Regions from separate parts of the Pseudomonas sp. LABIM340 genome, predicted to be linked through region 3. Evidence: riboswitches for the same ligand, from Rfam matches in the RefSeq annotation. Region 3 holds a riboswitch; each other region holds the start of a gene.
What was found. A riboswitch is a leader RNA that binds a small molecule or an ion and turns the genes downstream of it on or off. The one in region 3 is predicted to bind cobalamin.
Positions count from the first base shown of each region.

Region 1: it holds a riboswitch for cobalamin, as region 3 does, so the genes downstream of both, cobO (cob(I)yrinic acid a,c-diamide adenosyltransferase) here and cobW (cobalamin biosynthesis protein CobW) in region 3, are expected to answer to the same signal.
Region 2: it holds a riboswitch for cobalamin, as region 3 does, so the genes downstream of both, ABKS89_RS04150 (TonB-dependent receptor domain-containing protein) here and cobW (cobalamin biosynthesis protein CobW) in region 3, are expected to answer to the same signal.

Region 1 is NZ_CM200227.1:5,026,341-5,036,484, reverse strand. It holds gene tcyL (cystine ABC transporter permease) at 1-119, opposite strand, end outside; gene tcyJ (cystine ABC transporter substrate-binding protein) at 119-919, opposite strand; gene ABKS89_RS23160 (D-cysteine desulfhydrase) at 1,039-2,040, opposite strand; gene ABKS89_RS23155 (hypothetical protein) at 2,295-2,729, shown strand; gene ABKS89_RS23150 (hypothetical protein) at 2,847-3,053, shown strand; gene ABKS89_RS23145 (hypothetical protein) at 3,249-3,500, shown strand; gene ABKS89_RS23140 (ABC-type transport auxiliary lipoprotein family protein) at 3,507-4,136, opposite strand; gene ABKS89_RS23135 (MlaD family protein) at 4,133-5,071, opposite strand; gene ABKS89_RS23130 (ABC transporter ATP-binding protein) at 5,072-5,857, opposite strand; gene ABKS89_RS23125 (ABC transporter permease) at 5,854-6,999, opposite strand; cobalamin riboswitch at 7,130-7,351, shown strand; gene cobO (cob(I)yrinic acid a,c-diamide adenosyltransferase) at 7,622-8,233, shown strand; gene ABKS89_RS23115 (cobyrinic acid a,c-diamide synthase CobB) at 8,262-9,554, shown strand; gene bluB (5,6-dimethylbenzimidazole synthase) at 9,551-10,144, shown strand, end outside.
Region 2 is NZ_CM200227.1:840,831-850,974, forward strand. It holds gene ABKS89_RS04145 (HAD family hydrolase) at 1-408, shown strand, start outside; gene ABKS89_RS04150 (TonB-dependent receptor domain-containing protein) at 702-2,558, opposite strand; cobalamin riboswitch at 2,665-2,839, opposite strand; gene dxs (1-deoxy-D-xylulose-5-phosphate synthase) at 2,881-4,791, opposite strand; gene ABKS89_RS04160 (Ldh family oxidoreductase) at 5,038-6,042, shown strand; gene ABKS89_RS04165 (aldehyde dehydrogenase (NADP(+))) at 6,234-7,811, opposite strand; gene ABKS89_RS04170 (dihydrodipicolinate synthase family protein) at 8,073-8,990, opposite strand; gene ABKS89_RS04175 (trans-3-hydroxy-L-proline dehydratase) at 9,097-10,128, opposite strand.
Region 3 is NZ_CM200227.1:709,262-719,405, reverse strand. It holds gene ccoG (cytochrome c oxidase accessory protein CcoG) at 1-926, shown strand, start outside; gene mapR (GntR family transcriptional regulator MpaR) at 1,013-2,422, shown strand; gene ABKS89_RS03510 (bleomycin resistance protein) at 2,659-3,090, shown strand; gene cobM (precorrin-4 C(11)-methyltransferase) at 3,096-3,842, opposite strand; gene ABKS89_RS03500 (cobalamin biosynthesis protein) at 3,839-4,255, opposite strand; gene ABKS89_RS03495 (CbtA family protein) at 4,332-5,042, opposite strand; gene ABKS89_RS03490 (CbtB domain-containing protein) at 5,207-5,395, opposite strand; cobalamin riboswitch at 5,498-5,716, opposite strand; cobalamin riboswitch at 5,777-5,971, shown strand; gene cobW (cobalamin biosynthesis protein CobW) at 6,067-7,119, shown strand; gene cobN (cobaltochelatase subunit CobN) at 7,219-10,144, shown strand, end outside.

The DNA of each region.
Region 1 (10,144 bases), 2.4 Mb from region 3:
AGAACGAATCCGAGCAGCAGTCCGAAGAACATGCCGCCTACGCTGAGGACTACCGTGAAGACCGCGCCCTTCAGCAGGAAGGGCGCGGAATCCAGCGCAAGCTGCAGGCTTTCTTCGATCATTGGGTGACGTCAGCCTGGAACCACTTCTCCGAGAGTTTTTTCAGCGTGCCGTCGGCCCTGAATTTCTCGATGGCCTTGTTCAGTGCCGCGAGCAGCTCCGGGTTGCCCTTGCGCACGGCGATACCGGCTTCCTGGCGGGCGAAGGGAGCGCCGGTCAGTGCCATGGCGCCCTTGGTCTTGTTGACCATGTCGAAGGCGGCCAGACGGTCTACCAGGATCACGTCGATGCGACCGCTGCGCAGGTCCTGGAACTTGGTCGGATCGTCTTCGTAGGTACGCACGTCAGCTTGCGGGACGTGTTCGCGCAGCCACTGTTCGTAGTTGGTGCCCAGTCCCACGCCGACTTTCACGCCTGCCAGTTTCTCCGGCGCGTCGTACTTGCCTTCGTCACCCTTGCGCACCAGCGCCTGGATGCCGGAAACGGTGTAGGCGTCGGAGAAGTCGTACTTCTTCTTGCGCTCTTCGGAGATGGTCACCTGGTTGATCACCAGGTCCAGGCGCTTGGATTCCAGCGCGGCGAGGATGCCGTCCCACTTGGTCGGCTGGAGCTTGGCGGTGACGCCCAGTTCCTTGGCGATCAGGTGAGAGAAGTCCACTTCGAAGCCGGCGAGTTTGCCGTTCTCGTCCTGGAAGCTGAAAGGTGGGTAGGTGCCCTCGAGACCGACGCGGACTTCACCCTTGGACTTGATCTGGGCGAGCAGGTCGTCGGCGGCCTGGGCCTGGCCGAAGAGGCTGGCGCCGAGGGTGAGGGTCAGGCTGGCAAGCAGGAAATGACGTCGCAGTGCGGAGAAGGTCATGGTGGTCCCCGTTTTTGGTGTTTTAAGCAGGTTAGTCAACGCGTGGCGACTATATGGGCAGAATCGTTATGCAATAAAATAATAAAAAATTACATACCTAGTTCTGATTATTAGGTAGGTCAATTCGCCGAATGGTAGGCGAACAGCGCCGGTGAACCACCGGTGTGCAAGAACAGGATAGGCCCGGGTTTCACGAAGCGATCGCGGCGGATGCCGTCGAGCAATCCGGCCATGGCCTTGCCGGTGTACACCGGGTCCAGCAGCAGGCCTTCCTGGCTCGCGAGCAGTCGCACCGCCTCCAGCGTGCCAGCATTGGGTTCGCCGTAGCGCGGGGCGAAGTACTCGTCCCACAGTTGCACTTTCGGCAGGGCCTGTGCGTCGTGGCCGAGCAGTTCCAGCGTGCGCTCGACCAGCCCTTCGACTTTTGGCCGTTGAGCCGCGTCGGTCCGCGAGACGGTTACGCCGATGACGTCCAGTTCCGGCAGGGCATCGGCCAGGGCGATCGCCAGGCCCGCATGGGTGCCGGCGCTGCCGGAGGCGAGCACCACGGCGGAAAACTCCTGGCCACTGCCGTGAATCTGCTCCGCCAGTTCCAGCCCGGCGCGCACATAACCCAGGGCGCCCAGCGCATTCGATCCACCAATGGGCACGATGTAGGGCTTGCGGCCTTCGCGGCGCAAGTGTTCGCCGGTCTGCGCCAGCAACTCGTCCGCGGTGTCGAGGTTGGGCACGAGTTCGACTTCGCTGCCGAACAGGTCCAGCAGCAGGCGGTTGCCGTTGCTCAGGTAGTTGCGGTCATCAGTGCCGATGGGGTTTTCCAGCAGCGCCACGCAGCGCAGACCGAGCTTCGCCGCGACGGCGGCGGTCTGGCGCACATGGTTGGACTGGATCGCCCCGGCGGTGACCAGCGTGTCGGCGCCGGTCTTCAGGGCATCGGCGGCGAGAAATTCCAGTTTACGGACCTTGTTGCCACCCAGGGCGAAAGGCGTGGTGTCGTCGCGCTTCACGTACAGCTCGCGGCCCAGCTGTGCGGAGAGCCGCTCCAGCTTGTCCAGTGGTGTCGGGCCACCGGCCAGGTCGAGACGGGAAAAGCGGGCGAGGGCTTCGCGCAGGGAGCTCATGGCGGGTTCTCGGAGTGACGGCGGGATGCGTCACGATAGAGCGCGCGCGGGGCGGCCGCAATGTGGCTGGCGGCCGCGTGACGCCGACCTGCACGGGAATGTCGCGCGACGATCCGCCCGCTCGCCGGGGGAATCTCCGGAGGCTGTGAATCAATGTGCGGACAGCGGCGCGGCGAACCGCTACGCTCCACGCTCAGATCCGGAATCCATAACCGGGCGATAACGAAAACAGGAAAACCAGGGCGGGAAATCCGATGACATCAGCAGTACTTTCACGCGCTTCGCTGCAACGCTGGACGCTTCAGCTGCTCGGCGCACTGGCCCTGATGCTGGGGCTGAGCAGCCCGGCGCTGGCCGACCGGGTGATTCCCTCGGGGATGATGGTGGGGTTCGTCGACAGTGCGGTTTATCCGGTGATCACCCTCAAGCGGCCGAAGCCGAGCCTGCTGCGCCAGGTGATCACCATCGGGCTGTACCAGAAGACCATCAGCTACCCGCTGTCGGTCAGCATCCGCATCCGTGATGAGGACAACCGCTTCATGGTCTACGGCATGCTGCCGAAGATCGCCGGCAAGTTCGTCGGCATCAAGATGGGACTGGACAGTCGAATCAGCCAGATCTGGGTGATGACCGAAGCCGAGGCGACCGAGTACGTAACCCGCCCGGACACGCTGTTCCCGCCGAGCTGATGGCTTTGCGTGCCGCTTGAAGGCCCTGCCCGCGCCGTTCGTGCGGGCGGGCAGCCGGCAGAGGGCGACTTCGGCTATCATGTGCGCCGATTCAAACCTTTCAGAACCGGTCTACCCATGACGTCCTCTCAGCAGCCGCCCCGCGACGAAAGCGCCGACAACGCGCAGGAACAACCCAAACTCTCCCTGGCCGAGCTGGCCAAGGCCGCACTGGCTGCGCAGCAGCAGGCGAAAACCGCCTACCAGCACCGCAAGCCTCACGACCAGGCCGAGTACCGCCCGCCGCATCCGCGTGGCTCGCGCCGCTCGATGGGCAAGCGCTGAGGCAACCTCTCGTCTGAAACACCGTCGGCCGGCGCTCTTGCGGGGGCGCTGGCTGAACTGCGGCGGCCGGCATCGGTCGTATCCGCATCGGCCTTGCCATGCTGGCTGGCCTTCCCGCACTCGCGAACCCGTCACGGATCGACACCCGCGCCCTATGCCCTGGCAGAAGGAGCGCCTCGCGTCCAAGGAGAATCCATGAAAGTCCTCGTTCCCGTCCTTTCCCTGCTGGCGCTCGCCGGCTGCATCACCATGACCGGCAATTACGAAGTCAGCGCCCGTGACGAGTCCGGCAAGGCCCTGAGCAAGGGCAAGTTCCTCGCCCATGGCAGCGGCATCTATACGGTGCGCAACTCACTCTGCTCGGTCTATCCGAAGGCCATCGTCACCATCAAGGACGTGGAAACGGATCAGGAGCTGGAAGGCGAAAGCCCCTACCACTGTCGCTGAGTCCTCTTAAGGGGAAGGCGGCGTGAACTTCTGCTGCTGCCCCTGCTGCAACGTCCACTCCACTACCTGCGCGGAAAGCTGGTCGGCTGCCTTGCCGAAGGCGCTGACCACTTCGGGCACCTGCTTGCCGTCCACCGACTGGCGGACCTCGAAGGTGCGCGAGGCGACGATACGCTGGCCGAGCGTGCGCACCAGACGCGCGTCATAGCGGATGTGGATCACCGGCTTGCCGTTCTGGTACTCGCTCTGGAAGGCGCGCAGCTCGCCCGTCAGGTCGAGGTCGGCCTGCAGGCTGGTTTCGTCGCTGCTCAGGGCGCGCACGCTGCCGTTGGCGGTGAAGGCGTCGAGCAGGCGGTCACGCAGCAGGCCCGGTGCGCGGTTGCTCCAGCGCGCGCCCTGGTAGCTGCTCAGCTGGTTGCCCTGCGGGACTACGGCGATGCGGTTGCTGTCCAGCGCCAGGCTGGCGTTGGGGGCGCTGATGCGCAATGACCAGTTCACTGCGGCAGTGCTGCGCGCCGGCTGCTGGGCCGCTGGCAGCAGGTAGAAGTCCGGGCTCTCCGCTTCCGGGAGGATCGAGCAGGCGCCCAGCAGGCTGACCAGGGCGGCGACGCCGAGCAGGCGGGGAAGGGCGGTCATGGCTGGAACTCCTTGTTGCGCTCGCGGCCGAGCAGGTAGCCGGTGGGGTTCTCCTGCAGGCGGCGGGTGACGCCGCGCAGGTCTTCCAGGGTGGAGCGCAGTTCGCGGATCGCCGGGCCGATTTCGCCCAGGCCATTGAGGCCGCCATTCACCGAGTCGTAGTTGCTGCCCAGCAGTTGTTCTACGCGCTCGCTGCTGGTACGCAGGGAGGCGAGGGTCTTCTGGGTGTCGTCGAGGATGTCCTGGCCTTTGCCGCCCAGGGTCTGGTTGGCGCGTTCGAGCAACTGGCTGGCGTTGGCCAGGGTGATGCGCGCCTGCTCGCTGGCGGCGGCCAGTTCCTTGAAGGTCTGGCGGATGTCGTCGCGCTGCTCGGCGACCACGCCGGTGGCCTGGTCGATGTGGTCCAGGGTGCGGCTGATGCGATCGACGTTCTCCTGGGAGAACATGCGGTTCACGTTGTTGATCAGGTTGTTGATGTTGGTTGCGATGTCCTCGCCGTTGGCCAGCAGTTTGGCGAAGGGCGAGGGGATGGTCTTGATCACCGGCACTTCGCCGTCCTTGCTGGCCAGCGGCGGGCTGTCCTGGGCGGCACTGGAAAGCTGGATGATGGCCTGGCCGGTGACGCCGGTGAGGGCCAGCTTGGCGCGCGTGTCCTCGCGGATCGGCGTGCTGTCGTAGACGCGGATGCGGGCGCGGACCTTGCGCGGGTCGTTCGGGTCCAGGCGCAGGGACACCACGTCACCCACGCGGATGCCGCTGTACTGCACGGTGCCGCCCTCGGACAGGCCGGTTACCGCCTCGTTGAAGATCACGTCGTAGATCTTGTACTTCTGGTCGTTGCTCGACTGCGCCAGCCACAGGGCGAAGAGCAGCGCGCCGATCGACACGACGAGGGTGAACAGGCCGATCAGCACGTGATGGGCACGGGTTTCCATTCAGCTTTCCTCCCGCAGGTGTTCGGTGGCCTGCAGCGCAGCACGGCCGCGCGGGCCGTGGAAGTATTCCTGCACCCAGGCGTCGTCGGTCCGGGCGACCTGGTCCAGCGGCCCCACCACCAGCACGCGCTTCTGCGACAGCACGGCGACGCGGTCGCAGATGGTGTAGAGGGTGTCCAGGTCGTGGGTGACCAGGAACACCGTGAGGCCGAAGGCGTCGCGCAGGGTCAGGATGAGTTGGTCGAAAGCCGCCGCGCCAATGGGGTCGAGGCCGGCGGTGGGTTCGTCGAGGAACAGGATGTCCGGGTCCAGCGCCAGGGCGCGGGCCAGGGCGGCGCGCTTGACCATGCCGCCGGAGAGCTCGGCCGGGTATTTGCCGCCGGCATCCGGCGGCAGGCCGGCAAGGGAAATCTTCACCTTGGCCATGAACTGCGCATCGGCGCGGGACAGCCCGGCATGCTCGATCAGCGGCAGGCAGATGTTCTCGCTCACGGTCAGCGAGGAGAACAGCGCGCCGTTCTGGAACAGCACGCCGAAGCGCCTTTCCAGCTTCGAACGCTCGAGCGTGGACAGCGCCGGCAGGTTCTGCCCGAACACATGCACGCTGCCTTCGCTGGGCTGGCGCAGGCCGATGATGCTGCGCAGCAGTACCGACTTGCCGGTGCCCGAACCGCCGACCACGCCGAGGATCTCGCCCTTCATCACGTCGAGGTCCAGGTGCTCGTGCACGGCGTGGGTGCCGAAGCGGTTGGCGAGGTCGCGGACGACGATGATCGGTTCGCTCACCAGCCCATCTCCATGAAGAACAGCGCGAAGACCGCATCCAGCAGGATCACCACGAAGATCGACTGGACCACGCTGGAGGTCGTGTGCTCGCCCACCGACTGTGCGCTGCCGCTGACACGGAAGCCTTCCAGGCAGCCGATCACGGCGATGATGAAGGCGAACACCGGGGCTTTGACGATGCCCACCAGGAAGTGCTGCACAGCGATGTCGTTCTGCAGCATGTAGAGGAACATGCGCGGCGAGATATCCAGGGCCAGGGCACAGACCACGCCGCCGCCGAAGATGCCGGAGATCATCGCCAGGAAGGTCAGCATCGGCAGGGTCAGCAGCAGGGCCAGGACGCGCGGCAACACCAGCAGTTCCACCGGGTCGAGGCCCAGGGCCTGGATGGCGTCGATTTCCTGGTTGGCCTTCATCGAGCCGATTTGCGCGGTGAAGGCGCTGGCGGTGCGGCCGGCAAGCAGGATCGCGGTGAGCAGCACGCCGAATTCGCGCAGGAAGGAGAAGCCCACCAGGTCGACGGTGTAGATCTGTGCGCCGAATTTCTGCAGCACGGTGGCGCCCAGGAAGGCCACCACCGCACCGACCATGAAGGTCAGCAGGGCGACGATGGGCACGGCGTCCAGCCCGGTTTCTTCCATGTGCGCGGCCAGCGAGGTGAGCCGCCAGCGCCGCGGGCGGAACAGATTGCGCAGCAGTGTCTGCAGGGTCAGGCCGATGAAGCCGAGCAGGCCCACCAGATGTTCGCGGAAGGTCAGGGTGGCGATGCCGATGCGCTCCAGCACATCGACCAGCGCGTTGCCCGGCTCCGGCGATTTTTCGTCCAGGCGGCACTGAGTGATGGCGCTGCCAACGGCGCGCAGCAGTGCCTGGCGTTCGGCGGGGAGATTGCGGGCGATCTGTTCCAGCTGGCTCATGCGCGCGCCGCCGATGATCTCGGCGAGCAGCGCGGCACCGGCGGTGTCCAGCGCGCCGAGGCCGGCAAAATCCAGCGCGGCGGGGGACTCGGCTTGGCGCTGGGCGGCTACCTGGGCCTCCAGCGCGGAGAAATGCGCGAGCGTCCAGTCGCCGCTGACGTACATCAGCGGTGGGCTGGCGGAGGTGTCGAGCTGAAGCTGGCCGGGCTGGGCGGTCATCGTCATGGTTCGCATTCTAGCGGAGTTACACAGTGCCATGATTGGACAGGTGTGTCGCATTGTAGAGCGGCTGCCTGGTGCTGGGACAAGCCCGGCGACATCCTGTTCAATTGACGCCCCAGGCCGCCAGCCACTAAGCTGCGCGCCTGCTTCAGGTGCTCTCGGCGCAAGCCGCGAGTGAAACAGGGAAGCCGGTGAAATCGATGCGCAATCGACCATTCCGGCGCTGCCCCCGCAACGGTAAGCGAGCTTCGAACCGCAGACAGCCACTGTGCCACGGCATGGGAAGGCGCGGTTCATCGACAGCCTCACGGCGTCACTCGCAAGCCCGGAGACCGGCCTGCTGCATCGCATGGCATCGCGGGAGGCGCTGCCGACGTCGGCGCTGCGCGCCGCGCGTTGCCGTCCTCCGCCTGCCCCGACTGGTCAGTGCCGCGCGGGTGAGAGCGGCGGAGAATCCTTCAGGTGAAATCCCTATTCCCCAGGTCGACAGCCTTTGCGCTGGGCGGCCTCTATCGTCTGGCGCCGACGCGCGCCGGCGGTTCGTCTCTGCCCATTCCATTCCTCGTTCGCTGCCACCCGGCCGGCAGCCTGACGCCTGTGCAATCCCTTTCAGGAGCAATTTCCCATGACTGAATCCCCGGAAAAGGACGAGCGCCATCGCTCGCGCATGCAGCGCAAGAAGGCGGTGGTCGACGAGAAGATCGCCCAGGCCCAGGGTGAGCGCGGCGTGTTCCTGGTCAACAGCGGCAACGGCAAAGGCAAGAGCAGCTCGGCCTTCGGCATGGTCGCCCGCGCGCTTGGCCATGGCATGAAGGTAGGCGTGGTGCAGTTCATCAAGGGCGCCGCGACCACGGGCGAAGAGGCGTTCTTCCGCCGCTTCCCCGAAGAGGTCAGCTTCCACGTGATGGGCGAAGGCTTCACCTGGGAAACCCAGGACCGCCAGCGCGACATCGCCAAGGCGCAGTTTGCCTGGGACGTGGCGCGCCAGCTGCTGGCCGACCCCGAGGTCGGCCTGGTGGTGCTGGACGAGGTGAACATCGCCCTCAAGCACGGCTACCTGGAGCTGGACACCGTGCTGGCCGACATCGCCGCGCGTCCACCCATGCAGCATGTGGTCGCCACCGGCCGCGGCGCGCAGCCGGCGATGCTCGAGGCCGCCGACACCGTGACCGAGATGGGCCTGGTGAAACATGCCTTCAAGGCCGGCATCAAGGCGCAGAAAGGGGTGGAGTTCTAATGCATCCCGTTGTGGCGGAGCGCGTCGTATGACCTCGCGCCAATGCCCCGCACTGCTGATTGCCGCCCCGGCTTCCGGGCAGGGCAAGACCACCGTGACCGCCGCCCTGGCGCGCCTGCACACGCGCCTTGGGCGCAAGGTGCGGGTATTCAAGTGCGGCCCGGATTTCCTCGACCCGATGATCCTTGCCCGCGCCAGTGACGCGCCGGTCTACCAGGTGGACCTGTGGATGGTTGGCGAGGAAGAGAGTCGCCGCCTGCTCTGGGAGGCGGCCGGCGAGGCCGATCTGATCCTTATCGAAGGTGTGATGGGTCTGTTCGACGGCTCGCCGTCTGCGGCCGACCTGGCGCGGCGCTTCAATGTGCCGGTGATGGCGGTGATCAACGGCCAGTCCATGGCGCAGACCTTCGGCGCCATGGCCGTTGGCATGGCAACCTACCAGAGCGACCTGCCGTTCTCCGGCGTGCTCGCCAACCGTATCGGCAGCCAGCGTCACCGCGACCTGGTGCGCGACAGCCTGCCGGAGTGGATTCGCTGGTATGGCGCGCTGCCGCGCGATACCGAAGTGGAGCTGCCCAGCCGACACCTCGGCCTGGTGCAGGCCGACGAGCTGGCTGACCTCGACGCCCGCCTGGACGCCGCCGCCGATGCCCTGGCGGCCAGCGCCAGTACCGAGCTGCCCCTGCCGGTGAGCTTTGCCGCACCCGAGCCGCGCCGCGAGTTCTCCCGCCTCGATGGCGTGCGCATCGGCGTGGCGCGGGACAACGCCTTCGCCTTCCTCTATCAGGCCAACCTCGACCTGCTGCGCGCGCTGGGCGCCGAACTGGTGTTCTTCTCGCCGCTGCGGGACCAGGCGCTGCCGGAAGTGGACAGCCTCTATCTGCCCGGCGGCTACCCGGAATTGCACCTGCAGGCGCTGGCCGGGAACCGCGCCATGGCCCAGGCCATCCACGCGCACCACGAGATGGGCAAGCCGATCCTCGCCGAGTGTGGCGGCATGCTCTATCTGCTCGACGCACTGACCGACGTGGCTGGCGAGCGCGCGCCACTGCTTGGCCTGCTGCCGGGCGAGGCGCGCATGCAGAAGCGCCTTGCCGCGCTGGCGCTGCAGGCGGTGACGCTGCCCGAAGGCACCCTGCGCGGGCACACCTTCCACCACTCGTTGCTGGACGGCAGCGAAGAGCCGCTGGCCCGAGGCGTCTGCCCCAACGACAAACCGGTGGCCGAAGCGGTGTTCCGCCGTGGCCGGCTCACCGCCTCCTACATCCACTTCTACCTGCCGTCCGACCCGGACGCCGCAGCAGCGCTGCTGAGACCATGACCGAGCACGCCTACAGCCTTGAGGAGCGCACCGCGCTCTACCGCGCCATCGCCGAGCGCCGCGACATGCGTCATTTCAGCGGCGGCGAGGTGGCGCCCGCACTGCTCGCACGCCTGCTCGAAGCGGCGCACCAGGCGCCCAGCGTCGGACTGATGCAGCCGTGGCGGTTCATCCGCGTCACCTCGCGGGAGCTTCGCCAGTCGATCCACGGATTGGTGGAAGAAGAGCGCGTGCGCACCGCCGAGGCGCTGGGCGAGCGCTCCGACGAGTTCATGCGGCTCAAGGTCGAGGGCGTGCTCGACTGCGCCGAAGTACTGGTGGCCGCGCTGATGGATGGCCGCGAGGCGCACGTCTTCGGCCGCCGCACCTTGCCGAACATGGACCTGGCCTCGCTGTCCTGCGCCATCCAGAACCTCTGGCTGGCCTCGCGCGCGGAAGGCCTGGGCATGGGCTGGGTATCGCTGTTCGACCCCGCCGCGCTGGGTGGACTGCTTGGCCTGCCGGCGGGAGCCGAAGCGGTGGCGGTGCTCTGTCTCGGTCCGGTCAGCGAGTTCTACCCCGCGCCGATGCTGGCCCTGGAAGGCTGGCGC
Region 2 (10,144 bases), 130 kb from region 3:
CTGGCGGTGGCTTCCACTGCGGCTCCCGGCGCAGTCGAGCTGGTGCGTGCGCTGCATGGCGCCGGTTATCGCCTGGGCATCCTCACCCGCAATGCCCATGAGCTGGCGCTGATTACGCTGGCGGCGATCGGTATCGGTGATTGCTTCCTGACCGAGGATGTCCTCGGCCGTGGCGAGGCTGACCCCAAGCCCAGCCCGGACGGCCTGCTGCGCCTCGCCGCGCGCTGGGACGTGGCGCCGCAGCGGATGCTGATGGTCGGCGATTACCGCTTCGACCTCGACTGCGCCCGCGCCGCCGGCGCGCACAGTGCGTTGGTGAACCTTGCCGAGAACCCCTGGCCAGAGCTGACCGACTGGCACGCGCAGGACTGCGCGGAGCTGGGGCGGATGGCGGGGGTTCTGGGCTGACCTCATACCCACACCGATGGCTGGGTGGGTGGAGGTCGCATAACGCGCCAGCGTTATCCGCCGGAGTAACGTGCGGCGGATAACCTGTTCCAGGTTATGCGCCCTACGAAACTGTCTTCTTTCCGGCAAGTCTGTGCCGACGTTTCCCCCTCACCCCAGCCCTGGCTGCGCGCCCCGCTCCTGGGGGAGAGGGAGCAGATTGTGCCGGCTGACGCTGTAGTTTCATCCTGCGCCGAACGGTCCCCTCTCCCTTCGGGAGAGGGTTAGGGTGAGGGGCCGTCAGGCCGCTTCTCTTAAAGCTCCGGCGTCCAGGTCACCGCCAGCAGCGCGGTGCGGCCAGGTTCCTGGTAGGGGCGTGCTTCGCCCATGAAGTCCATCGGGCTGGTCGGGCGCAGGTAGTCGCCCAGGGTGTAGTCGCGGTCCAGGGCGTTATCCAGCTTCAGGTCGAAGCGAATCTCGTCGCTGGCCAGCCAGCTGGTGCGCAGGTCGAGCACGCCGTAGCCGGACAGCTCGCGGGTGTTGGCCGCATCGTCGTAGCGCTGGCTGACCGCACGCCAGGTGCCGCCGACGCCGAAGGCGCCGAACTGGCGATCCAGGTCCAGGCTCAGGGTGCGCCGCGCGCGGTACGGCAGGGTGTGGCCGGTGTCGCGGTCGCGCGGGTCGATCAGGCTCAGGCCGAGCGCGGCCTGCCAGCCGAGCACGTCGCGGGCGACGCTGGCCTCGAAGCCATTGATGCGCGCCTTGTTGATGTTCTCGGGCTGGTTGCTGGTGCTGTCCCAGGCGATCAGGTCGTCGATCTCGGTGCGGTACAGCGAGGCTTCCAGGTGCGTTCCTTCGATGTCCCCGCGCCATTGCAGCTCGTAGGTCTTCGAGGTCTCGGCCTTCAGGTCCGGGTTGCTCGCGCCGGGGTAGTAGAGGTCGCTGAAGGTCGGCGCGCGAAAGCCTTCGCCGTAACTGGCGATCCAGGTCTGGTTGTCGCCCACCGGCAGGCTGAAGGCGGCGTTCCAGCTGTTCTGGCTGCCGTAGGCCTGGTTGTTGTCGTGGCGGATACCCAGCTCGGTGCCGAAGCTGTCGCCCTTGAAGCTGTGCTGGGCGAAGAAGGCGCGGTTGCTGCGCTGGTCGTCGGCGAAGGCGGTGGTGCCGTCGACCTTGTCTTCGTACCAGTCGGTGCCCAGGGCGAGCTGGTTGGCGTCGTCCAGTTGCAGGCGGTTGATCCAGCTCGCCGAGTGGCGGGTGGTTTCCAGCGTGCCGTTGTTCCAGCTGTCGGCGGCACCCACGGCCTTGTTGCGGTCGAAGCTGCGGCCCAGCTCCAGGCGGCTGTTCCACATCTTGGTGATCTGGCCGTCGAGGTAGGCGCTGTAACTGCTGACGCGGAATTCGTCGCGGGGCGAGCCCGGCTCGAAGTTGTAGGCGTCGTCGTATTCGTTCTTGCCGCGCTGGTCGTTGAGGTTCAGGCCGGCCTTCCAGTCCTCGCTGAAGCGATGGTCCAGGTTCAGGTGTACGGCCTTGTTGCGCTGGGCATCGTGGTCGTTGTCGGCACCGACGTTGTCGCTGGTGCGGTCCCAGCCCTGGCTCTCGTCGAGGCTGCCGCCGAGGTTGTAGCGGGTCTGCTCATTGCCGCCGGACAGGCTCAGGCTGCGCTCGAAGGTGCCGTGGCTGCCGGCGGCCAGGCGTACTTCGGGGTGCAGGCCGGCTTCGCCGCGACGGGTGAAGATCTGGATGACCCCACCGATGGCGTCGGCGCCGTACAGCGCGGAACGTGGGCCGCGGGTCACTTCGACGCGCTCGATGCTGTCGATGCTCAGGTAGTCCAGGCGGGCGATTCCGCTGCTGGCCGAGGCGACGCGCTGGCCGTCCACCAGGACCAGGGTCTGCGCGGTGCTGGTGCCGCGCACGGAGTACGAGACCACGCCGCCGGAGCTGCCCATCTGCACGCCGGGCACGCGGGCGAGCAGGGCGGGCACGCTGCGAACTTGCAGCCGCTCGATGTCGGCACGGGTGAATACGCTGTTGGCCGAAGTGGCTTCGGCACGCGGCTGGGCCTGGCGTGCGGAGGTGATCACCTGGTCGGAGAGCCGGTAGATGTCGTCGGCGGCGAAGGCCAGGCCGGGCAACAGGCTGGTGGCCAGGGCGAGTCGGGTCAGTTTCATGGAACGTCCTCAAAAGCGGTCGGATGACTTTCGAGGAGGGCGTGGCAAGGGCGGCAGGCCGCACTTGACGGTGCGGCCCTCCGCAACACCTGTCGGGGCGTGTCGAGGGCGGTCTCCGGGCTGCCGACGTCACATCGCCGCCTTCCCGCATTCAGCAGTGGCGGATGGCGATGCTGCGCTCCTTAAGGGGCGCGTCGGTTACCGTTGCGGGGGCAGCGCAGGTCTTTCACCTGCTTCCCGTTACCTCGAACGAAAACGGGCGCACCTTAGTCGGTGCGCCCGTCACTGGCAATACTCCCGGGGAGGGATGCGCCGATCGGTCTCAGCGGTTGCCGAGGGCATCCAGGCGCGCCTTCACCGAGGCTTCGATGCCGGCGGCGTCTAGCCCGCACTCCGCGAGCATCTGCGCGGGTTTGGCGTGCTCGACGTAGTAGTCCGGCAGGCCCAGGTGCAGGATCGGCTGCTGCAGGTTCTCGCGGGCGAGGAATTCGCTGACGGCGGCGCCGGCGCCACCCATCACCGAGTTCTCCTCGATGGTCACCAGCAACTCGTGGCTGGCGGCCAGTTGGCGCACCAGCTCTTCGTCCAGCGGCTTGACGAAGCGCATGTCGGCAACGGTGGCATCGAACTGCTCGGCCACTTTCAGCGCTTCGGCCAGCTGCACGCCGAACACCAGGAAGGCGACCTTGCCGGCCTTGCCTTCGCGGCGCAGCACGCCCTTGCCGATCTCGACCGGTTCCAGCGCCGCCTCGATGGGGGCGTTGGGGCCGGTGCCGCGCGGGTAGCGCACCGCCGCCGGGCCTTCGAAATGATGGCCGGTGGTGAGCAGCTTGCGCAGTTCGTTCTCGTCGCTGGGGGTCATCACCAGCATGCCGGGAATGCAGCGCAGGTAGGAGAGGTCGAAGCTGCCGGCGTGGGTCGGGCCGTCTTCGCCCACCAGACCGGCGCGGTCGATGGCGAACAGTACGTCGAGGTTCTGCACCGCGACGTCGTGGACCAGCTGGTCGTAGCCGCGCTGCAGGAAGGTGGAGTAGATCGCCACCACCGGCTTGGCGCCATCGCAGGCCATGCCGGCCGCGAGGGTCACGGCGTGCTGCTCGGCGATGGCGACGTCGAAGTAGCGGTCCGGGAATCGGTCGGCGAAGGCGACCAGGTCGGAGCCTTCCTTCATTGCCGGGGTGATGCCGACCAGGCGCGGGTCCTGGGCAGCCATGTCGCACAGCCACTGGCCGAATACGCTGGAGTACTTCGGCCCGCCGGCCTTCTTCGGCACGGCGTGGGCGGGGGCGCCCTCGGGCTCCAGCTTGGTGATGGCGTGGTAGCCGATCGGGTCGATCTCGGCCGGGCCGAAGCCCTTGCCCTTCTTGGTCACCACGTGGAGGAACTGCGGGCCCTTGAGGTCACGCATGTTGCGCAGGGTGGCGATCAAGGTTGGCAGGTCGTGGCCGTCGATGGGGCCGATGTAGTTCCAGCCCAGCTCCTCGAAGAGCGTGCCGGGGACCAGCATGCCCTTGGCGTATTCCTCGGTGCGGCGGGCGATCTCCCAGGCGCCGGGCAGGCGCGAGAGCACCTTCTTGCTGCCTTCGCGCATGCTGCTATAGGTGCGGCTGGAAAGGATCTTGGCCAGGTAGTTGGACAGGCCACCGACATTGTTCGAGATCGACATGTCGTTGTCGTTGAGGATCACCAGCATGTCGGCCTTGACCTCCGACGCGTGGTTGAGCGCCTCGAAGGCCATGCCGGCGGTGAGTGCGCCGTCGCCGATCACCGCCACCGACTTGCGACCGGAGCCCTGCATGCGCGCGGCGATGGCCATGCCCAGGGCGGCGCTGATGGAGGTGCTGGAGTGGCCGACGCCAAAGGTGTCGTACTCGCTCTCCGAGCGGCGCGGGAAGGCGGCCAGGCCGTCCTTCTGGCGCAGGCTGCCCATGCGCTCGCGGCGACCGGTGAGGATCTTGTGCGGGTAGGCCTGGTGGCCGACGTCCCACACCAGGCGGTCGTCCGGGGTGTCGAAGACGTAGTGCAGGGCGACCGTCAGTTCGATGACGCCCAGGCCCGCGCCGAAGTGCCCGCCAGTCTGGCCGACGCTGTACAGCAGGTACTGGCGCAGTTCGTCAGCGAGGGTCAGCAGCTCCGCTTCGCCCAGGCGACGCAGTTCGACCGGCGTGCTGGCGCGGTCGAGCAGGGGCGTGGCAGGGCGCGCGCGGGGAATCTCGTGAAACGTCGTGGGCATCAGGCTGATCGTTATGAGAAGGCAAAGATGCGGAAGTTTACCTGATGCGCGGAAATGGCCCAAGCAACGTGGGGCCAATCCTTTGGACGACCGGATGGTCGGGATGTTGTCGTCAGGCTGTGCCGAAATCGTCGTCGCTGCCGGCGATTGCGCGCAAGCGGGGCCGGGCGCGAGACTCCATGGTAGACCGATCACCGACCGGCGGCGGTTTGCCGCAGGCTTTTGTTGCAATCTGAGGAGAATGGCGTGGCCCGACTGACCCTGGATGAACTGCGCGAACTGTCGGTGGCGATCCTGCGCCACAACGGCTTCAGCGAACCCCACGTACAGGCGGTGACCGACACCGTGCTGGCCGGCGAGCGCGACGGCTGCACATCCCACGGCGTCTGGCGGCTGCTGGGCTGCATCCATACCGTGCGTGCCGGCAAGGTGGTGGCCGATGCCGTGCCGGAACTGTCCGAGCCCGCGCCGGCACTGGTGCGCGTGGATGCCAAGGGCGGCTTCTCGCAATGCGCCTTCGATCTCGGCCTGCCGAAGCTGGTGGAGAAGGCCCGCAGCCAGGGCCTGGCTGCGCTGGCGATCAACCATTGCGTGCACTTTTCGGCGCTGTGGGTGGAGATCGAGCGGATCACCGCCCAGGGCCTGGTCGCGCTGGCGGTTACTCCGGCCCAGGCCTATGTCGCGCCGGCTGGCGGGACTCGGCCGTTGTTCGGCACCAACCCCATCGCCTTCGGTTGGCCGCGCGCAGAGAACGATCCCTATGTCTTCGACTTCGCCACCACGGTGGTGGCGCGCGGGGAAATCCAGCTGCACGAGCGCGAGGGCAAGGCGATTCCGCTGGGCTGGGGCATCGATGCCCAGGGCAACCCCAGCACCGACCCGAGCGCGGTGCTCGATGGCGCCATGCTGACCTTCGGCGGGCACAAGGGCTCGGCGCTGGCGACCATGGTCGAGCTGATCGCCGGCCCGCTGATCGGCGACCTGACCAGTGCGGAATCTTCGGTATTCGACGAAGGGACAAAATCCTCGCCCTACCACGGCGAGTTGCTGATCGCGCTGGACCCGGCGCGCTTCCTCGGCGGGGATGCCCCGCAACATCTGGCTCGGGCGGAGAAGCTGTTCGAGTCCATCGTCGACATGGGCGCGCGGCTGCCGTCGCAGCGGCGTTTCGCGGCGCGCCAGCGCAGCCTGGCCGAGGGTGTGGAGATCAGCGATTCGCTGTATGCCGATTTGCGCAAGCTGCTGGAGTAACGCCGCTCCTACAGGTCCCTTCTGCGGATGGGGCCGCGAGAGCGTAGGGCGGATAACGCTGGCGCGTTATGCGCCCTACGGCTAAGCGCAGTCCTCGAACCTGTTTCCGACATAAAAAAGCCCCGGCGCAAGGCCGGGGCTGAGCATCGGCGCGGGACTGGCCGACAGTTCACTCCCGCGCCGACGAACCCTCAGCGAGTCACCGCACTGCGCGTCGTCTCGCCATCCACCAGCCGCGCGATACCCAGCGGGTTGGCGTCCTTCAGCGCTTCGGGCAACAGCGCGTCCGGGTAGTTCTGGTAGCACACCGGGCGCAGGAAGCGGTCGATGGCCAGGCTGCCGACCGAGGTGCCGCGTGCGTCGGAGGTGGCCGGGTAGGGGCCGCCGTGGACCATCGTGTCGCAGACTTCCACGCCGGTCGGGTAGCCGTTGATCAGCAGGCGCCCGGCCTTGCGCTCCAGCACCGGCACCAGCGCGGCGAAACGCGACAGGTCCTCGGCTTCGGCGATCAGCGTGGCGGTGAGCTGGCCGTGCAGGCCGTCCAGCGCGCGACGCAGCTCGGCATCGTCGGCCACTTCGACGACGATGGTGGTCGGGCCGAAGACTTCTTCCTGCAGCAGCTCCTCGCCTGCCAGCAGCAGTTCGGCCTTGGCCTGGAACAGCTGCGGCAGGGCCTGGTTGCCTTCCTGCGGCTGACCGGCGAGGTGGCGGATGGCGGGGTGGGTGAGCAGGCGGGCGATGCCTTTTTCGTAGCTCTTCAGGGTGCCGGCGTTGAGCATGGTCTGCGCCGGGCGCTGGCCGATCTCGGCGATCAGGTTGGCGACGAACAGGCTGAACGCCGGCGAGGCGATGCCGATGACCAGGCCGGGGTTGGTGCAGAACTGGCCGCAGCCCATGACGACCGAATCCACCAGCTCGCGGGCAATCTTCTCGCCGCGTGCTTCCAGGGCGGTGGGCAGCACCAGCACCGGGTTGATGCTGCTCATCTCGGCAAACACCGGGATCGGTTGCGGACGCGCGGCAGCCAGGTCGCACAGTGCGCGGCCGCCCTTGAGCGAGCCGGTGAAGCCGACCGCCTGGATCGCCGGGTGCTTCACCAGCGGTTCGCCGACGCCGGCGCCGTAGATCATGTTGAACACGCCGGCCGGCATGGTGGTGGATTCGGCCGCGCGGGTGATTGCCTCGCCGACGAATTCGGCGGTGGCCATGTGGCCGCTGTGGGCCTTCACCACCACCGGGCAACCGGCGGCCAGTGCAGCGGCGGTATCGCCACCGGCGGTGGAGAAGGCCAGCGGGAAGTTGCTGGCGCCGAACACGGCCACCGGGCCGACGCCGGTGCGGTACTGGCGCAGGTCCGGGCGAGGCAGCGGCTGGCGCTCGGGCAGCGCGCGGTCGATCCGCGCGCCGAGGAAATCGCCACGGCGCAGGACCTTGGCGAACAGGCGCATTTGATTGGCGGTGCGGCCACGCTCGCCCTGGATGCGCGCGGCGGGCAGCGCGGTCTCGCGGCAGACGGTGGCGATGAAGTCGTCGCCAAGGGCTTCGAGTTCGCTGGCGATGGCGTCGAGGAACTGCGCGCGGCGCTCCGGCGACAGGGCGTTGTAGGCCGGGAAGGCGGCTTCGGCGGCGCGGGCGGCGGCGTCGACTTCAGCCTCGGTGGCCTGGAGGAATTCCCGGGGCAGGGCTTCGCCGGTGCTGGCGTCGAGGCTCTGCAGGCGGACAGTGCCGGCGCCGATGCGCTGGCCGGCGATGAAGTTGTGGGCGGTCATGGGCAGGCTCTCTGGGGCTGGATTTCGGTGTGGCGTAGAGCCCCTCTCCCCAGCCCTCTCCCTGAAGGGAGAGGGAGTGTCCGAGTGGCTTTGGCGGCCGTGCTTTGCTGATGCCTTGATTGCAGGCGGAGCACGCGGGTTCCCTTTACGCCGAACCAGTTCCCTCTCCCTGAAGGGAGAGGGTTAGGGAGAGGGCGCGGCTGACCGGGGGCTCAGGTGTCCCGGCTGGCACGAAACGCTCTCAACTCTGCTGTGTTTACCTTAGAGCCCCACATCCGGCAGCTTCGGCCGATTGGCCAGCGCCTTGGCCATGATCGTCTCCACATGCTCGCGATCAGCACCTTGCAGCGCCAGGCGCGGCGGGCGGGTGAGGGCGGTGCCGCGGCCGGCGATCTCTTCGCAGAGCTTGATGCACTGCACCAGGTCCGGGCGGGCGTCGAGGTGGAGGATCGGCATCAGCCATTCGTAGATCGGCATGGCTTCTTCGTAACGACCCGCCTTGCACAGGCGGAAGATGGTCTCGCCTTCCTGCGGGAAGACGTTGGACATGCCGGAAATCCAGCCCTCGGCGCCCACCGCGATGCTTTCCAGAACCACGTCGTCGAGGCCGGCGAAGAGGATGAAGCGGTTGCCGACTTCATTGCGCACGTCGATGAAGCGGCGGGTGTCGCCGGAGCTGTCCTTGAAGCAGACGATGTTCTCGCAGTCGGCCAGGGAGATGAGGATGTCCGGGGTGACGTCGTTCTTGTAGATCGGCGGGTTGTTGTAGACCATCACCGGCAGATCGGTGCTGGTGGCCACGCTGCGGAAGTGCGCGGCGGTCTCGTGGGGCTTGGAGGAGTAGACCAGGGCGGGCATCACCATGATGCCGTCGACACCGACCTTCTGCACCGCCTTGGCTACCTGGGAGGCGCCGTGGCTGGTGAACTCGGCGATACCGCAGATCACCGGCACGCGGCCGCCGGAGGCGTCCTTGGCGACCTCGGTGACAGCCATCTTCTCCTCGATGGACAGCGAGGTGTTCTCGCCGACGCTGCCGCACACTACCAGGCCCGACACGCCATCGCGCACCAGGTTGGAGATCACCTTGTGGGTGGCTTCCAGGTTGACCGAGAAATCGTCGTTGAACTGAGTGGTCACCGCGGGGAACACGCCACTCCAATTGACCTTCTTGCTCATGTTTGTCTCCAATTGTCGTATTTCGTATACGAAAGTTCTGGAAGGTTTTCCTGAAATTTCGTCGTCGGGTGCCGCTACGCGGCGAATCAGGGTTGAAAAGGGGAAATCAGTAGCCGTTCGGCCAGGTGTCCGAGAGCCGGTAGCCTTCGGGCCACGGATCGGACGGGTCGAGCAGGTGCTGGTGGGTGCCGGTGATCCAGGCACGGCCGGAAATGCACGGGTGGATCGCCGGTTTGCCGCCGACGCTGGTGAGGCCGTCGATGCGGCAGTGGAACTTGGAATCGATGATCGAGTGGCCGACGAAGCGTTCGCCGTCTTTCAGCTGACCCTTGGCATGCAATACCGCCATACGCGCCGAGCAGCCGGTGCCGCAGGGCGAGCGGTCGATCTTGCCGGGGCGGATGACCACCGCGTTGCGGCCGTGCAGTACGCCGTCGACGCGCTCCACCGGAGCGGTCAGCTGGCAGAAGGAGATGTGCGCCCAGTCGTGGTTTTCCGGGTGCTTGAAGCCCAGTTGCTGGTTCGCCGCCTGGGTGATCTTCAGGCCGGTGGCGACCAGGTCGGCGGCCTCCGAGGCGTGCAGGGTGAAGCCCAGGGCGTGGGCATCGGCGAGCACGAAGCTGTCGCCGCCGTAGGCGGTATCCACCTGCAGCGAGCCCAGGCCTTCCACTTCGATCCAGGCATCGAGCTTGTCGGCGAAGGAGGGCAGGTTGCGCACTTCCACGCGCTGGACCTTGCCGTCCTTGCAGTCGGCCACGGCTTCGATCAGCCCGCCGGGAGCTTCCAGGGTCAGGCGCGTCTGCGGTTCCTGCATCGGCAGGATGCCACTGTCGAGCAGCACGGTGCTGACGCACAGCGAGTTGGAGCCGGACATTGGCGGCACATCGGCCGGCTCCATGATGATCCAGGCCATCTGCGCGCGCGGGTCCTTCGGCGGCACCAGCAGGTTCACGTGGCGGAACACGCCGCCGCGCGGTTCGTTGAGGACGAAGTTGCGCAGCACGTTGTCGCTGGCGATGTAGCGCGACTGCGCCCACACGGTGTCGCCCGGCGGCGGGGCGACGCCGCCGACGATGACATCGCCGACCTCGCCTTCGGCATGGCAACTGACCACGTGGATGATCTTGCTCGAACGCATGTCTGTCTCCTGTGCG
Region 3 (10,144 bases):
CCAAGCACGGCCTCTGGCTGCTGATCAGCCTGGTCACGGCGATCACCTTCATCGGCTACTTCACCCCGGTGCGGCCGCTGGTGGCGGACCTGTTCACCCTCAGGCTCGACCTGGAAAGCACCTTCTGGGTCGCCTTCTTCGCCGCCGCCACCTATGCCAACGCCGGCTGGCTGCGCGAGCAGGTGTGCATCCACATGTGCCCGTACTCGCGCTTCCAGAGCGTGATGTTCGACAAGGACACCCTGATCATTTCCTACGACGCGGCGCGCGGCGAGTCCCGCGGCGCGCGCAAGAAGGACGCCGATCCCAAGGCCCAGGGCCTGGGCGACTGCATCGACTGCTTCCAGTGCGTGCAGGTCTGCCCCACCGGCATCGACATCCGCGACGGCCTGCAGATCGCCTGCATCGGCTGCGCCGCCTGCATCGACGCCTGCGACTCGGTGATGGACAAGATGGGCTACGACCGTGGCCTGGTGCGCTACACCTCGGAAAGCGCGCTGGAAGGCGGCAAGACCCACCTGCTGCGCCCACGCCTGATCGGCTACGCAGCGGTGCTGCTGGTGATGATCGGCGCCTTCGTCTGGGCGCTGGAGGCACGGCCGCTGATCAACCTCGACGTCGCCCGCGACCGTGGCCTGTTCCGCGAAAACGCCGTCGGCGAGATCGAGAACATCTACAACCTCAAGCTGATCAACAAGACCCAGCAGCCGCAGCATTACCAGCTGAGCCTCGCCGATGGCGCCGGCTACCGCCTGCAGGGCGTGCCGGAGCTGATGCTGCAGCCGGGCGAGATCCGCGACTTCGCCATCTCGGTGGCAAGCCTGGCGCAGAGCAGCGCCGGGGGTTCGGTGCCGCTGCACTTCAGGGTCAGCGACGGCAACGAGGCGATCGACGCCGCCAGCACCTTCGTCTCGCCGAGGCGCTGAGCATGGCCAGGGAGCTTGGCGTGACCTCGGCGCAGCGCCTAGAGTGGGCGGATTCTTCCGCCCCTCAGGCCGCCGTGCAGGACAAGATGAAGCGCTACGAGAAATTCGCCGACGAGATCGCCGGCCTGATCCGCAGCGGCGTGCTCGCCCCCGGCCAGAAAGTCCCCTCGGTGCGGCACGCCAGCCGCACCTACGGGGTCAGCGCCTCCACGGTGTTCCAGGCCTATTACCTGCTGGAGGATCGCGGGCTGATCGTCGCCCGCGCGCGCTCGGGATACTTCGTCCGCGAGCACGTACAGCGCGCGCTGGCCGAGCCGGAAATCGCCCGCCACGACGCGCAGACCACCGAGGTGGACGTCAGCGAACTGGTGTTCTCGGTGCTCAGCTCGATCAAGGACCCGGACACCGTGCCCTTCGGCTCGGCCTTCCCGGCGCCGGAACTGTTCCCCCTGCCGCGCCTGGCGCGCTCCATGGCCCACGCCGTGCGCGACATGGACCCACGCTCGGTGGTCGCCGACCTCGCCCCCGGCAGCCATGCACTGCGCCGGCAGATCGCCCTGCGCTACATGGTCGGCGGCATGCCGCTGCCGGTCGAGGAGCTGGTGGTCACCAACGGCGCGCTGGAAGCGCTGAACCTGTGCCTGCAGGTGGTCACCCAGCCGGGCGACCTGGTCGCCATCGAGGCGCCCGCCTTCTATGCCAGCCTGCAGGTGCTCGAGCGCCTGAAACTCAAGGCCGTGGAAATCCCTGTGCACCCGCGCGAAGGCATCGATCTGGACGTGCTCGCCGACAGCCTCGCGCGCCTGCCGATCAAGGCCTGCTGGTTCATGAGCAACTTCCAGAACCCGCTGGGCGCGAGCATGGCCGAGGACAAGAAGCGCGCCCTCGCCGCGCTGCTGGCCCAGCACTTGGTGCCGCTGATCGAGGACGACGTCTACGCCGAACTGTACTTCGCCGCCCAGGCGCCCAAGCCGGTGAAGGCCTTCGACAGCGAAGGGCTGGTGATGCACTGCAGCTCCTTCTCCAAGAGCCTGGCGCCGGGCTACCGGGTCGGCTGGGTCGCCGGCGGGCGCTACGCCGAGCAGATCGAGCGGCTCAAGCTGATGACCAGCCTGTCGGCCTCGGTGCCGGCCCAGGCGGCCATCGCCGACTACCTGCAGCACGGCGGCTACGACCGCCACCTGCGCAAGCTGCGCCATGCGCTGGAAAGCCAGCAGCACGCGATGCTCGCCGCCGTGGCCCGGCACTTCCCCGCCGCCACCCGCGTCACCCGGCCCAGCGGCGGCTACTTCCTGTGGCTGGAGCTGCCCGAGCACATCGACGCGCTCAAGCTGTTCCAGCTCGCCCATGCCCAGGGCATCAGCCTCGCGCCGGGGCCGATCTTCTCGGCGACGCGGCGCTTCGGCCACTGCCTGCGCCTGAACTATGGCCACCCGTGGACCACGGCCAGCGAACAGGCCATGGAAACCCTCGGGCGGATCATTCACTCGCTGTAGAGCGGCAGCCGGACTGATCCGCACATTCGGAAACGATCTGTATCTGTGCGGCGCTTTGTCGCAGGCCTACCCTGTCAGGCAGGAAACCCGGACGAGGGAAGCTGCCATGGAAGCGGAAGGCCTGATGATCCTGCTCACAGTGAGCGCCGCGCTCGGCGTGCACCTGTGGGTGCGCTGGTACCTGCGGCGCGGGATGCTGCCGCGCGGGGATCAGTGGCTGGCGTGAGAACACCGACATGCTGAAGATGAACGCCCTGGTGCCGGAGCTGATCGTCGCGGACCTGACGAGAAGCCTGCACTTCTACTGCGAGGTGCTCGGTTTCGCCATCGAGTACCAGCGCCGCGAAGACGACTTCGCCTTTCTTTCCTTTGGCGACAGCCAGCTCATGCTGGAGCAGGACTGGCATTCCGACTCGCCATGGAGCGTGCGCCCACTGGACCCACCACTGGGACGAGGCATCAACTTCTCCATCCGCTGCCCCGATATTCAGGCGCTGGTGAGTTCACTGAACGAGGCGCGTATCTCGCTACGCAAACCCGTTGAGGATCGCTGGTACCGGCAGGACGAACAGTTGTACGGGGAGCGCAATTTCCTCGTCCAGGACCCGGACGGCTACCTGTTGCGCTTCGCCCAGAGCCTTGGATCGCGGCCGCTGCCAGCCGACTGATTTCGCTACGGCCGATACAGATGCGCATGCCCCGCGCTGTACAGCGACGAATCGGCAAACCCCTCCGCCCCGAGCACCTTGCCCACCAGAATCAGCGCGGTGCGCCGGAAGCCCTTGGCCTCTGCCTTTGGCAGGATGTCGCCGAGGGTGCCGGTGACCTGGTCCTGGTCCGGCCAGCTGGCGCGGTGGATCACCGCGATGGGGCAGTCCGCGCCGTAGTGCGGCAGCAGCTCGGCGACGATGTTCGCCAACTGGCCGACGCCCAGGTGAATGGCCAGGGTCGCTCGGTGCTGCGCCAGTTCCGCCAGCGACTCGCCTTCGGGCATCCGCGTCCTGCTCGCGTAGCGGGTGAGAATCAGCGTCTGGGAGATATCCGGCAGGGTCAGCTCGCAGCCGAGAATCGCCGCGCAGGCGGAAGTCGCGGTGACGCCAGGGACGATCTCGTAGGCGATGCCCAGTTCGCGCAGGTGGCGGATCTGCTCACCGATGGCGCCGTACAGCGAGGGATCGCCGGAGTGCACTCGCGCGACGTCCTTGCCCTCGGCTTGGGCCTGCGCCAGCAGCGCGACGATCTCTTCCAGGTTCAGCTCGGCGGTGTTCACCACGCGCTCGGCGCGGTGCCCTTCCAGCACGGCCGGCGGCACCAGTGAGCCGGCATAGAGGATCACCGGGCAGGTGCGGATCAGCCGCTGGCCCTTGACCGTGATGAGCTCGGGATCGCCGGGGCCGGCGCCGATGAAGTAGACCGTCATGACGGCTCCTGTGCGGGTTCGATGGGGATGAAGGCCAGCGCACAGGTGGCCTGCTCGCTGCGGCGCTTGCCTACCAGCAGGCGTGCCGCAGCACCGCCTTGCGCCTCGGCCTGCAGCAATGCCGCCGCCTCGGCCACGCTGGCGCTGCCGGTGGCCGTGCGCACGGTTTCGGAAGGGTCGCCCAGGCGCTTTTCGCAGGCCGCCAACTCTTGCGGCGTGAACAGCGCCAGCGGCAGATCGAGGGCGGCGGCCAGGGCTGTCAGTCCCTCCTCGTCGGCCTTCAGCGTGGCGCTGGCCAGGGCGGTGAGGTTCGACTCCTCCAGCCCGGCCTCGGCCAGCATATCGCGCAGCAGGGCGCGCAGTTCATCGAGCGGGCAACCCCGGCGGCAACCGAGGCCGGCAACCAGTGTCATGGTCGCTCTCCTTGCAGATCAAAATAAAAACCCCGCAGACGGCCAGGCCGGCTGCGGGGTCGAGCATAGCGGCGAATCAGGTCGACGGCGCGAAGCGGCGGAACATCCAGGCGGCGACCAGGCCCAGGGCAGCCCAGAACACGGCGTTGGTGACCAGCGAGGCGACGATGAACTCGTGGGCGACGCTTTCCGGCGCGAGGCTGGAATGCACTTCCGGCTGCGGCGCGCCGACCACGTGCGGCACCACCAGCAGGGCGAGACCGACAATGCGCAGCGCCCAGTGACGGCCGAACACCAGCAGCGCGAGGCCGGCGGCGGTGGCGGCGGCGGTGCCGATCCACCAGGTCTGCCGCAGAGTCAGGTCGGCGGCGGCGGTGCCGGGAACTTCCGGCGGCAGGCCGAGGGACGGCGCGAGGGTGAACACGGCGAAACCGGCCAGCCCCCAGAGCAAGCCTTCGGAAGTTTTACCCGGCGCGCGCAGGGTGAACAGGCCGGCCAGCATCAGGGCGAAGCCCACCGCGACCACCAGGTTGCCGCCGGTGGTGGAGAGGATGCGCTGCCAGCCGTCTTCCGGCTCCCAGGCCTCCGCGTCATGGTGGTGGCCCGCAGCAGCACCGTCGGCATGCTCGTGGGCGTGCTCCTCGACCAGCGCGGCGGCCGGATCGGATTTCTCATAGGTTTCCGCCTTGAGGATCAGCGGGGATACCCACAGCAGCTGGACTACGGTCAGCACCAGCGCGGCGATCAGACCGGCGAAACCGGCGGTCTGGGCGATACGTTTGATCATGAGTTTTTTCCTTTTCCTTCTCCGAGCCATCGAATCGAGCGAGCTAGAGCCAGGCAAGGCGGAGGATCGCCGGGGACGCGGAGTGGACTGTTGTCCATGAGCAGTCCACGGCGATTCTCCAACGCAGCCTGGCCGACGCGCAGCCGATTGAACTCAGAACCGCATCAGTGGCAGGGGAAGCCTGCGCTGTGGCGAGTATCGTGGGCGGCGTTATGTACCGCGTCGATGTGCGAGAAGCCGGCGAAATACACCAGCAGCGCACCGAGCAGGCTGGCGCCGACGGCCAGGCTGATGCGCTTGGAAAGGGGGATGGAAGTGCTCGACGCCTGTTGCGTCAGGATGCTGCTGGACATGAACGTTCCCTCTGAAATCTAGAGTGAGAACGCAGAGGTTGAACGCATTCGAACGCGCCGGATCGGTCGCGCCACGGCCTGCGCCCGCCCACCGCGGGTTGCCAAAACGAAGGATTCCAGGCCGGTCTCCGGGCTTGCGACGCCAGCGAGAGACTCTCGCCGGATGGGTCAGCCTTCCCATGCCTTGGCACAGTGGCTACTGACGACCCTCGATGCGCTTACCGTTGCGGGGGCAGCGCCGGACTGGTCCTTGCGGACGCACCGGCTTCCCGTTTCACCTCGCGCGCGTCGGCGCGAGACACCTGAAACCGCGCAAGCAGACCACGCTCGCCTGCAGGCGTCAACCGATCCCCGGCGATTGACCGGCCCGGCCGCGCTGCGTAGCCTTCCTCCCTTCGAGGTTCTCCGGCACTGGCCGGAGCTAAGAGGGAACGTGGAAATCTTCGGATGCGCCACGGCTGCCCCCGCAACTGTGAACAGCCTGTCTCTTCACACGCCACTGCCGATTCGGGCGGGAAGGCGAGGAGACAACAAAAGGCTGTGAGCCAGGAGACCTGCCTCGAGCAGCATCAAGACAACCGGGCGGGGTGATCCGGTGGCGACCTTCGTTGCGCGGCGAACCCGCGCGCGCGCCCTTCATCCGCCCTCCCAATTTCGCTTGCGAGGCGCGCATGAAAACCCTGGCCAAACTCCCCGTCACCATCGTCACCGGCTTCCTCGGTGCCGGTAAGACCACCCTGCTCCGCCACATGCTCGATAACGCCGAAGGCCGCCGTATCGCGGTGATCGTCAACGAATTCGGCGAGCTGGGCATCGACGGCGAAATCCTCAAGCAGTGCTCCATCGGTTGCAGTGAAGAAGAAGCGGTCGGCCGCGTCTTCGAACTGGCCAACGGCTGCCTGTGCTGCACCGTGCAGGAAGAATTCTTCCCGGTGATGCGTGAACTGGTAGCGCGCCGTGGCGACCTCGACCAGATCCTCATCGAGACCTCGGGTCTCGCCCTGCCCAAGCCGCTGGTGCAGGCCTTCCAGTGGCCGGAAATCCGCAACGCCTGCACCGTTGACGCGGTGATCACCGTGGTCGACAGCCCGGCCGTGGCCGCCGGCACCTTCGCCGCCCACCCCGAGCAGGTGGACGAGCAGCGCAAGCAGGACCCGAACCTGGACCACGAATCGCCGCTGCACGAACTCTTCGAAGACCAGCTGGCCAGCGCCGACCTGGTGGTGCTGAACAAGGCCGACCTGCTGGACGCCGAAGCCCTGGCCCGCGTGCGCGCTGAAGTCGCCGAGGAGCTGCCGCCGGCGGTGAAGATCGTCGAAGCCAACTCCGGCCAGCTGCCGCTCTCGGTGCTGCTGGGGCTGAACGCCGAGGCCGAGCTGCACATCGACAGCCGCCCGACCCACCACGACCACGAAGGCCATGACGATCATGACCACGACGAGTTCGACTCCTTCCACGTCGACCTGCCGGAAGTGGAAGAGCGCGCCCTGCTCGATGCGCTGAACGCGCTGGTCGAGCGCCACGCCGTGCTGCGCATCAAGGGCTTCGTCGCCATCCCCGGCAAGCCCATGCGCCTGTTGGTTCAGGGCGTAGGCAAACGCTTCGACAAGCACTTCGACCGCGCCTGGCGCAGCGACGAAACCCGCGGCACCCGCCTGGTGGTGATCGGCCAGGAGCTGGACCAGGACACCATCGCCAACGAGCTGCGTACTGCCCTGACCTGATGACTTCGTAGGGTGGCGTGGAGCGCAGCGATACCCACCGGCGGTGATGGGTATCGCAAGCTCCACCCATCCTACAAACAGCCCGAACCGAGCAAGCCCATGCACCTGCTGCGCACCCAACCCGGCGGCTTCGTCCCTGACGACGGCATCGCCCACCTGGCCCAGACGCCCGCCGAGCTGGTGATCCTCTGCAGCGGCGACTCGCACCTGGCGCTGCTCGCCGAGGCGGCGCGCGAGCTGCCGGAGGACTACCCGAGCCTGCGCCTGGCCAACCCCATGCAGCTGCAGAATCACGCCTCGGTGGACCTCTACATCGACGAGGTGCTGCAGCACGCCAGGGTCATCCTGATCTCGGTGCACGGCGGCGTCGGTTACTGGCGCTACGGCATGGAGCAATTGGCGGCGCTGGCCGAGCGCGGCGCCACGCTGATCGCGGTGCCCGGCGACGACAAGCCCGACCCCGAACTCGGCGCCCTGTGCAGCGTCCCACCTGAGGATACCGAGCGTCTCTGGCAGTACCTGCGCCAGGGAGGCATGGAAAACGCCCGGCAGTTCTTCGCCTGCCTGGCCAGCCGTCACCTGCAGCGTGACTACGCCTGGAGCGAGCCACAGACCTTACCGCGCGTGGCGGTCTATCACCCGCAGATTGGCAGCAGCGACCTCGCCCGCTGGCAGGCCGACTGGGGCCCCGAGTGCCCGGTCGCCGCGCTGCTGTTCTATCGCACGCACCTGCAAGCGGCGAACACCGGTTTCATCGACACCTTCTGCGAACGCTTGCAGGCCCAGGGCATCAACCCGCTGCCCATCGCCGTGGCCAGCCTCAAGGAGGTCGCCTGCCTGGAGGCGGTGGAAAACCTGCTGGATGCCGCCGACGCCGAGCTGATCATCAATACCACCGGCTTCGCCCAGTCAAACCCGGAAGCGCCGCAGGACCGGCCCTTCCGACGCGACGTGCCGGTGCTGCAAGCCATCTGCTCGCTGGACAATCACGACCTCTGGCACGCCAACCCGCAGGGCCTCGGCCCGCGCGACCTGGCCATGCACGTCGCGCTGCCGGAGCTGGACGGCCGCATCATCACCCGGCCGATCAGCTTCAAGGGCCTGGCCTGGCGCAGCGAGCGCAGCCAGAGCGACGTGGTCTGCTACCTGCCGCATCTTCCCGGCATGGACTTCACCGCCGAGCTGGCACGGCGCTGGATGCTGCTCTCGCGCAAGGCCAACGCCGACAAGCGCGTGGCGCTGATCCTGGCGAATTACCCGACCCGTGACGGGCGCATCGGCAACGGTGTCGGCCTGGACACGCCGGCCGCCGCGCTGAATATCCTGCGCGCGCTGGAAGCCCAGGGCTATCCGGTCGCCGGCCTGCCCAACTCCGGCACCGCGTTGATCCAACAGCTTCTCGGCGGTGTCAGCAACGACCTCGACAGCCTCGACCTGCGCCCCTGCGCGCAGAGCCTGGCGCTGGACGACTACCTCGCCTGCTTCGCGCGCCTGCCCGAAGCCAACCAGCAAGCCGTGCGCGAACGCTGGGGCGAACCGCAGCAGGACCCGATGTTCCGCAGCGGCCGCATGATGGTCGCCGGCCTGCGCCTGGGCCTCGGCTTCGTCGGCATCCAGCCGGCGCGCGGCTACCAGCTCGACGCTGCGGCGATCTACCACGACCCGTCGCTGGTTCCGCCACACGGTTATCTCGCGTTCTACTTCTGGCTGCGCGAGGTATTCGGCGCCGACGCGGTGGTCCACGTCGGCAAGCACGGCAACCTCGAATGGCTGCCGGGCAAGGGTGTCGGGCTCTCCGAGGAATGCTGGCCGGCCGCGATTCTCGGCGCGCTGCCGAACCTCTACCCGTTCATCGTCAACGACCCCGGCGAAGGCGCGCAGGCCAAGCGTCGCGCCCAGGCGGTGATCATCGACCACCTGATGCCGCCGCTGACCCGCGCGGAAAACTACGGCCCGCTGCGCGACCTCGAACGCCTGGCCGACGAGTACTACGACGCCTCCCTGCTCGACCCGCGCCGCGCCACCGAATTGCGTGGCGACATCCTCACGCTGGTGCGCGAAACCTCGCTGGACCGCGAGCTGGGCCTGCAACTGAGCGACGATGCGGAAAGCTGGCTGCCGCAGCTGGACGCCTACCTGTGCGACCTCAAGGAATCGCAGATTCGCGATGGCCTGCATGTGTTCGGCGAATCGCCCGCAGGCGAGCTGCGCCGCGACACGCTGCTGTCGCTGGTGCGCATCCCGCGAGGCGATGGGCGCGGCGGCAACGCCAGCCTGCTGCGCGCGCTGAGTGACGATCTGCAACTGGGGCGCGACCCGCTGGACGAAGCTTTCGCCGAGGCCTGGGAGGGCCCGCGCCCGGATGTGCTGCTCGCCGTGAGCGACGAACCCTGGCGTAGCAACGGCGACACCCGCGAGCGTCTGGAGCTGTTCGCCCTGCGCCTGATCGACGGCATCGTCAGCGCACCCGGCAGCGCCAGCGCGGCGGTCCTCGCGCAACTTCAGCAGCAGATCGCCCCGACCCTGGACGCCTGCGGCGCCAGCGAAATCGGCCACCTGCTCGCCGGCCTCGACGGCCGCTTCGTCCCACCCGGCCCCAGCGGCGCGCCCAGCCGCGGGCGGGTCGACGTGCTGCCCACGGGGCGCAACTTCTTCACCGTGGACGTGCGCAACCTGCCCACGCCCACCGCCTTCCGCCTCGGCTTCCAGTCCGCCAGCCGCCTGCTCGAACGCCACCTGCAGGACCACGGCGACCACCTGCGCCAGCTCGGCCTCTCGGTGTGGGGCACGGCGACCATGCGCACCGGCGGCGACGACATCGCCCAAGCCCTGGCACTGCTCGGCGTACGCCCGGTGTGGCAGGCCGGCAGCCAGCGCGTAGAAGACTTCGAGATCCTGCCAATCACCCTGCTCGACCGTCCGCGGGTCGACGTGACGCTGCGAGTCTCGGGCTTCTTCCGCGATGCCTTCGCCAACCTGATTCGTCTGTTCGACGCCGCCGTACAGGCCGTCGCCGCGCTGGACG